Regions from separate parts of the Peribacillus sp. NPDC006672 genome, predicted to be linked through region 1. Evidence: riboswitches for the same ligand, from Rfam matches in the RefSeq annotation. Region 1 holds a riboswitch; the other holds the start of a gene.
The links. A riboswitch is a leader RNA that binds a small molecule or an ion and turns the genes downstream of it on or off. The one in region 1 is predicted to bind FMN.
Positions count from the first base shown of each region.

Region 2: linked by a shared signal. The riboswitch ahead of ribE (riboflavin synthase) and the one ahead of ACQKKK_RS12550 (ECF transporter S component) in region 1 are both predicted to bind FMN.

Region 1 is NZ_JBNNOR010000006.1:291,881-295,303, reverse strand. Features, by position in the region: FMN riboswitch at 1,055-1,191, shown strand; gene ACQKKK_RS12550 (ECF transporter S component) at 1,357-1,938, shown strand; gene ACQKKK_RS12545 (ferredoxin) at 2,081-2,329, opposite strand; gene ACQKKK_RS12540 (helix-turn-helix domain-containing protein) at 2,620-3,423, shown strand, end outside.
Region 2 is NZ_JBNNOR010000014.1:2,024-5,446, forward strand. Features, by position in the region: gene megL (methionine gamma-lyase) at 1-393, shown strand, start outside; gene ACQKKK_RS19970 (hypothetical protein) at 408-848, opposite strand; gene ACQKKK_RS19975 (hypothetical protein) at 1,008-1,256, shown strand; FMN riboswitch at 1,331-1,461, shown strand; gene ribE (riboflavin synthase) at 1,608-2,246, shown strand; partial or broken gene ribB (3,4-dihydroxy-2-butanone-4-phosphate synthase) at 2,265-2,903, shown strand; gene ribH (6,7-dimethyl-8-ribityllumazine synthase) at 2,983-3,423, shown strand, end outside.

The DNA of each region.
Region 1 (3,423 bases):
AGGGGTTTTAATAGGTTAAAAAGTTTTGGGACTTCATTTTGCAGCATTTGCATAAATTAAATGGAGAAGAAGAACTCTTTGCTTTTTATGAATCCCATTTAATGAGTAACTATTTTTGTCCGAAAATAGTTACTTTTTTTTGTGTCAAGGTTTAGATGCGCTTTAACATAGGTGGAAAACTGGGGTTTTATTTGCTTAGCCATGGATGAAGGTCATCTTAAAAATCACTTATTCCTGAATTAGGTCATCTACCTCTTCAAAAAATAAATGTTTTCTATCTTGAAGAGTCCATAAAAAACACTTCAAGATAAAGGACTGGCTGATGGGACAATAAAAAATATATAACCTTACATACTTCATTTAAAAAGAACTACTTATATAAAGAATCCTTTTTTCCTGTTGGATAGAAGCTCAAAATCACGCTCTGGTAAGCCCAAAGTGGATTACTGGACCAATGATAAATTAGAGGATTTGAGTACCGTAACAAGATGATCTTCATATTGGCTTCGAATGCGGCAAGATGAACTCAGGGCATTGCGTAAAGAAATGTAAAATCTTTGGTCCCACTAATCAAATTGGCGGTCAGACAGGAGTATAGAGATTTATAATGAGGATCAACAGGATATACAGAAAAAACTTCTGGAGCGATTAAAACGCGTTGTCAGCCGTTCGCCTAAAAGAAAAGGTCTCTTATCAAAGAAAGATACATGCAGGAGGAATCGGACTATTTGACTGATTGCAACGTGTATTGTTTAAATTTCAATCACCTATTGCTGAAAAAACATACTCTAAAATCCGTTGGATAAATTATCCTTAAATTTAAACCAAAGGTTAACGCCGGAAATTTAATTCTTTGCTTTTTTTTATTTGCATGATAAAATCAAATAAATTAAGTGGTGGAGAAACGGTAGGTTTTTGGCAGGAAACTTGGTTGGAAAAGCGGGTTTTCAAGGGGATTAGTGGAAACACATTAAATCGCCTATACGAATAAACTACTGATACAAAGCTACTTAACGCGCCTTTCGGAAACGAAAGGAAACTAAAAATTTTATAGGTCTATCTTCGGGGCGGGGTGCAATTCCCCACCGGCGGTGATGAAGGAAGTTCTCCTTCTAAGCCCGCGAGCCTTACGGGGCAGGATTTGGTGTGATTCCAAAGCCGACAGTATAGTCTGGATGGGAGAAGATGGAGGTTCCTGAGTGCGTTTCAACAGTCATTTGCTGAACGTTTGTTTGATGTAACCTTTAATTTATCCCTTTAATTCTATTGGAATTAAAGGTTTTTTTATTGAGCATCAACATCATCAAGGAACACTAACCTCTTTTCAGGTAGATCGGAAAAGAAGGAGAGAGAACTATGAAAAAGAATAAAGTGAAAAAAACGGTCACACTGGCAATGATGGGAAGCATTTCTTATTTATTGATGCTTTTGAATTTTCCGTTTCCAGGATTCCCCCCTTTTCTGAATGTTGATTTTAGCGACATACCAGCATTGATGGCGGCATTGATTTTTGGTCCTATGGCAGGAATCCTAGTTGAATTCCTTAAAAACCTATTGGATTTAGTCATGACAGGGACCTTGACAGCTGTACCTGTGGGGCATATTGCTAACTTTATCGCCGGAATACTGTTTGTCTTGCCAACTTATTATGTATTTCAGAAAATCAATTCAAAAAAAGGGATGACGTTCGCCTTACTTGCGGGAACAGTTTCCATGGCAGTATTTATGAGTGTTTTAAACTATTATGTCTTTTTACCGGCTTATACCTTCTTTATGGGATGGGATGCAATGTCGGCACCCGAGTCAAGAAAATTCGTAACAACGGCAATCTTACCTTTTAATGTGATTAAAGGCGTGCTTATCACTTCTGTATTCATGTTGTTGTTCATTAAATTACAGACATGGATCAATAAGCAAACATTATATAAAAATGCTTAATTGCATTGACGATAGAAACATAAAAAACAACCGGATATCCATATTCGGTTGTTTTTTATGTCCGTTTAATTTTGGCATGGGAAGTTGCAATGAAATTATTCAAAAGAAAAAAGCCATTCTCGATTGAAAATGGCTTGTACCTCTATTCGAATTTTAGTGCGTCCCCGTCAAATGCCTCATCAGCAACTTTAATAGAATCCGTTGGACATCCTTCAAATGCATCCATCATGTCATCTATAAGTACATCTGGAATTTCAACGATTCCCTCGTTATCGTCAAGGGTAACAAATGCAATCCCTTCGTCATCATAATCATATATATCTGGTGCTGCTGCTCCACAAGCGCCACAAGCGATGCATGTTTCTTTATCCACAATAGTAAATTTAGCCATGAATATAACCCCTCCTAAGTTGATAGACAACTGATAATCTTTTTATTTCAGATTATTATCTCTTTCTTATTGTAAAACCGAATGCCAAACTTTTCAATAGAAATTGTATTGATAATAACTATCATGTAGCAGAATGTCAACGAAAATCACCGAAAAAATTAAAATGGCCCTTTCCATGATTCGTCATTTAGTCACATAATTTTCCTTGTATTCATCAATAATAACGGCGATATTTGCAGTTTTTTGTTACAATAGGTTTATTGGATAAATGAAACAAGGATGTGAGTCCCATGAATAATTATCTACAGGCAATCATTCTATATGCGATAAAAAAATTTCAAGGTGAACGTTCCATTTATGCTATATACCATATGCTTCAGGGGAAGAAGTCGTCACAAACAATCCAGGATGCCCATTTATTCGGGTTGACGAATATATTTGGGACAATACCTCGATTTACCCGTCAGCAGTTAAATCAAAACATTGAACAGTTCCTTAACCATGACTACATAAATGTAACGGATAAATCAGATGCATATGAAATTAGTATGCAAGGTAAGGGGATGTTAGACGATTATTTCAATGATAATCCTTTTCCGAATTTTATAAATGGTTGGAAGTATCACAATATCACCCCGGTTTTCTGGGGAAGGTTAAACTTACTCATTCAAACCATATCCCATATTGTCCACAATGAAAGACGTTTTTATCCGATACAAAGAAATCCCAAAACCCAATTTTTCGTAAAGGAATTCTTACATGCCAATCGTCAGGACCGAGGGTTGATTGCGCAACATCTATATGAAGAACTAATATCCCTTTTAGAAAGACAAAGTGATTTGAAACGAGATGTTTTCATTATGAAATTAACTGGGACAAACAGGATTGGGCTTACGTTTGAACAAATTGCAAAAAGGAAAGATGTAGAAGAAGAGTTTATCCGCTTTACTTTCCTTGACTCGTTGCATCAAATGCTTTCTGAAATGGAAACGGGAACGGATTACCCCCTTATGTCAACGCTGATCTATGATTGGCAAAGGGGTGAAAATCCTCATTTGACACAATCTACACAAACTACTTTACGATACATCCAG
Region 2 (3,423 bases), on a different contig from region 1:
AGGATGGACCGTCACTCAGCCAATGCAATGAAAATCTTTCATGAACTTGAGAAACATCCAAAGGTGAAAAAGGTATATTATCCAGGTGATGAAGCTTCACCGGAACATTATATAATGCAAAAACAGATGAAACACGGAGGCGGCCTTATCTCTTTCGAATTGCATGGCACAAAACAGGATGCACAGGAATTCCTCAATAAATTGAAACTTATAAAAATTGCTGTCAGTCTAGGAGATGCCGAAACATTGATCCAGCATCCCGCTACCATGACGCACTCTGCCGTTCCTGAAGAATCGCGAGAACAAATGGGCATCAGTGACCAACTGGTCCGTCTCTCAGTTGGCCTTGAAGCTTGGCAGGACATATGGCACGATCTTCAGCAAGCTTTTTAGACCACCATACTTCCCTAGCAGTTCCTCTGATTTTTATTGAAGGTCATGATCGACATGATAAAAATGAGAGCAGCCAGAATATAAGAAATGTTTGTGATTACCTGGTAGGCCGCACCATTTCGGTTCCCGATGCCTATGAATGCCCAAACGAATACGAGAGGATAGCACCAATCCGGGTTTTTACCTGCAAAGACAAAGGCCAGGATTGTTGCTGCAATCAGCAAGACGATCGTCCAAGCTACACTGGAAATCCCAAAACCGTCCCATTCGATATAGGTAAGGTAATAAGAAATGTCGGCGATGGCTGCAACACTCACCCAACCTGTATAAACGGAAAATGGAAATAGGTCGAAAGCATTATGCTTCACTTTTTTATGCTTGTATAAATGACTATTAATGTAGCCAAAAGAACAATGATAATGAATACGGACAACAAAAATTGTTCGTAATTCCAAGCCATAAGCCAAGCGCCATTTAGGACACAGCTAAAAAAGAACTTAGGGGAGGATGCTCTATTGCAGGACTTTAACGATGCTCACCTAAAAATTTCCTTAAAATCCAGTTGGGAGCAAAAAGTAGATTAACCCCATATGGAAATTACATAACCGGCAGGAGTGAAGAGGACATCCTGTTTATCGGGAAGCTCTTTTGATGTTCGGCCGTTCAAAGGCAGGAAATTGGCTGAAAAATTCATCGTGACGACGAATAGAAAGAAAAGCAAATTGTTGATGGCAATAAGCTGGGGTCTGAATTGTAATCCGCATAGCCTATTACACCAATTTGGCCTGATTAACCTTTTAGAGCACATCGAAGATACTTGGAGCGGAATTTCATTTTTCCATAAAGTGAAGGAGTTCCTATAACAAATGAACCATTTAAGTTTAGAAATTTTACATCCTCACTTTAAGGTGATAAAATATTCAAAGATTCATATTATTTAGTCCTTCGGGGTCGGGTGAAAATCCCAACCGGCGGTGATGAAGAAATTCTAAGCCCGCGAGCCTGATAAAGGCAGGATTTGGTGAGATTCCAAAGCCGACAGTACAGTCTGGATGGGAGAAGGACGTGTGAAACCCAAGTGTATACGTACGCCTAATTTTTCAAAAAAGAAAATATTAGGCTTTTTAGGTATACAGTTTTTTTCACTCATTTCTCCTGTTAACTCCTTAGGTCATCCTAAGGGGTTTTTTATATTTTATAAAAGGGGGAAAAACATGTTTACGGGAATCATCGAGGATATCGGTACCGTCCATTCCTTGAAAAAAGGAAAAAGCAGTATGGAGTTGTCGATTCGTTCTGAGAAAATCCTTGAAGATGTTCATCTGGGGGATAGTATTTCAGTCAATGGGGTCTGCTTAACGGTAACGTCCTTCACGAGAAGTTTGTTTACGGTCGACGTAATGCCGGAAACGGTCAAAGCTTCCTCGATCCGAACGTTAAAATTGGGATCACCTGTGAATCTCGAACGAGCCATGAGTGCACAGGGAAGGTTTGGCGGTCATTTTGTTTCAGGTCATATCGACGGGACCGGAACAATCATAAAAAAAGAACGAAAAGAAAATGCCGTATATTATGTAATCCAATTGGAAGAAGGGCTTAGCGCCTTTTGCATTCCAAAAGGATCTGTAACCATTGATGGAACGAGCCTGACGATATTTGGAATTGAACGAAACCTTTTGACTGTATCTCTGATTCCATTGACTCATCAGGACACCGTATTGGGGCAAAAAGCGGCTGGCGATATCGTTAACATTGAAAACGACATGATAGGGAAATATATTATACATCAAATGAAAAATGGCGATTCAAAACCTGGACTGAATTTAGAGTTTTTGACAGAGCACGGATTCTAATAAAAGGGCGGTGTAATGATGTTTCATACAATTGAAGAAGCGATCGAAGATTTGAAAGCTGGCAAGGTAGTAATTGTATCCGATGATGAAGACCGGGAAAACGAAGGGGATTTCGTCTTGTTGGCCGAAAAGGCTACGCCGGAAGCAATCAATTTTATGGCGACTCATGGACGAGGTTTGATTTGTACAACCATTACAGAAGAACTGGCAGGGAAATTGAACCTGCATCCTATGGTAGGAGAAAATACCGATCATCATGGTACTGCTTTTACGGTTAGTGTTGATCATAAAAGCACTTCCACAGGAATCAGTGCTTTTGAACGGTCCTTGACCATTCTTGAGCTTCTTAAAGAAGATTCGGTAGCTGAAGATTTTCAAAGGCCTGGTCACACTTTTCCGATAGTCGCTAAAGAAGGCGGCGTATTAAGGAGGGCAGGACATACTGAGGCTTCGGTGGATTTGGCAAAATTATGCGGTGCCGCTCCTGCTGGTGTCATATGTGAAATCATGAATGATGATGGATCTATGGCACGCGTATCCGATTTAGAAGTCATCGCTGGAAAATTCAATCTGAAATTCATTACGATAGCCGATTTGATTCGGTATCTTCAACAAAGTGATACAATCGGGAAACAGGAACTTGAACTGAACATCCCGAATGCTTGAATGATTTTTTAGCGCATGTAATCTTTATATGAAAAAAATGATATTTTTAAAAAAATTGGAGGAATTGGACATGGGGAAAGTTATTGAAGCACAATTAATAGGATCAGGATTGAAGGTCGGAATCGTGGTAGGAAGATTTAATGAGTTTATCACAAGCAAGCTTTTAGGAGGGGCATTGGATGGCCTTAAGCGTCATGGCGTTGATGAAAATGATGTTGACATCGCGTGGGTTCCGGGTGCTTTCGAACTTCCGTTAATTGCGAAAAAACTTGTGAATACGGGTAAATATGATGCGGTTATCGGACTTGGAACGGTAATCAGGGGTGCCACTTCACATTATGATTATGTCTGCAATGAAGCAGCTAAAGGCATGGCTTCCGTTTCCTTGGACACAGGTGTACCGGTTATCTTCGGTTTGTTGACAACTGAGAACATTGAACAAGCCATTGAACGTGCCGGAACAAAATCAGGTAACAAAGGCTATGAAGCTGCCGTTAGTGCCATTGAAATG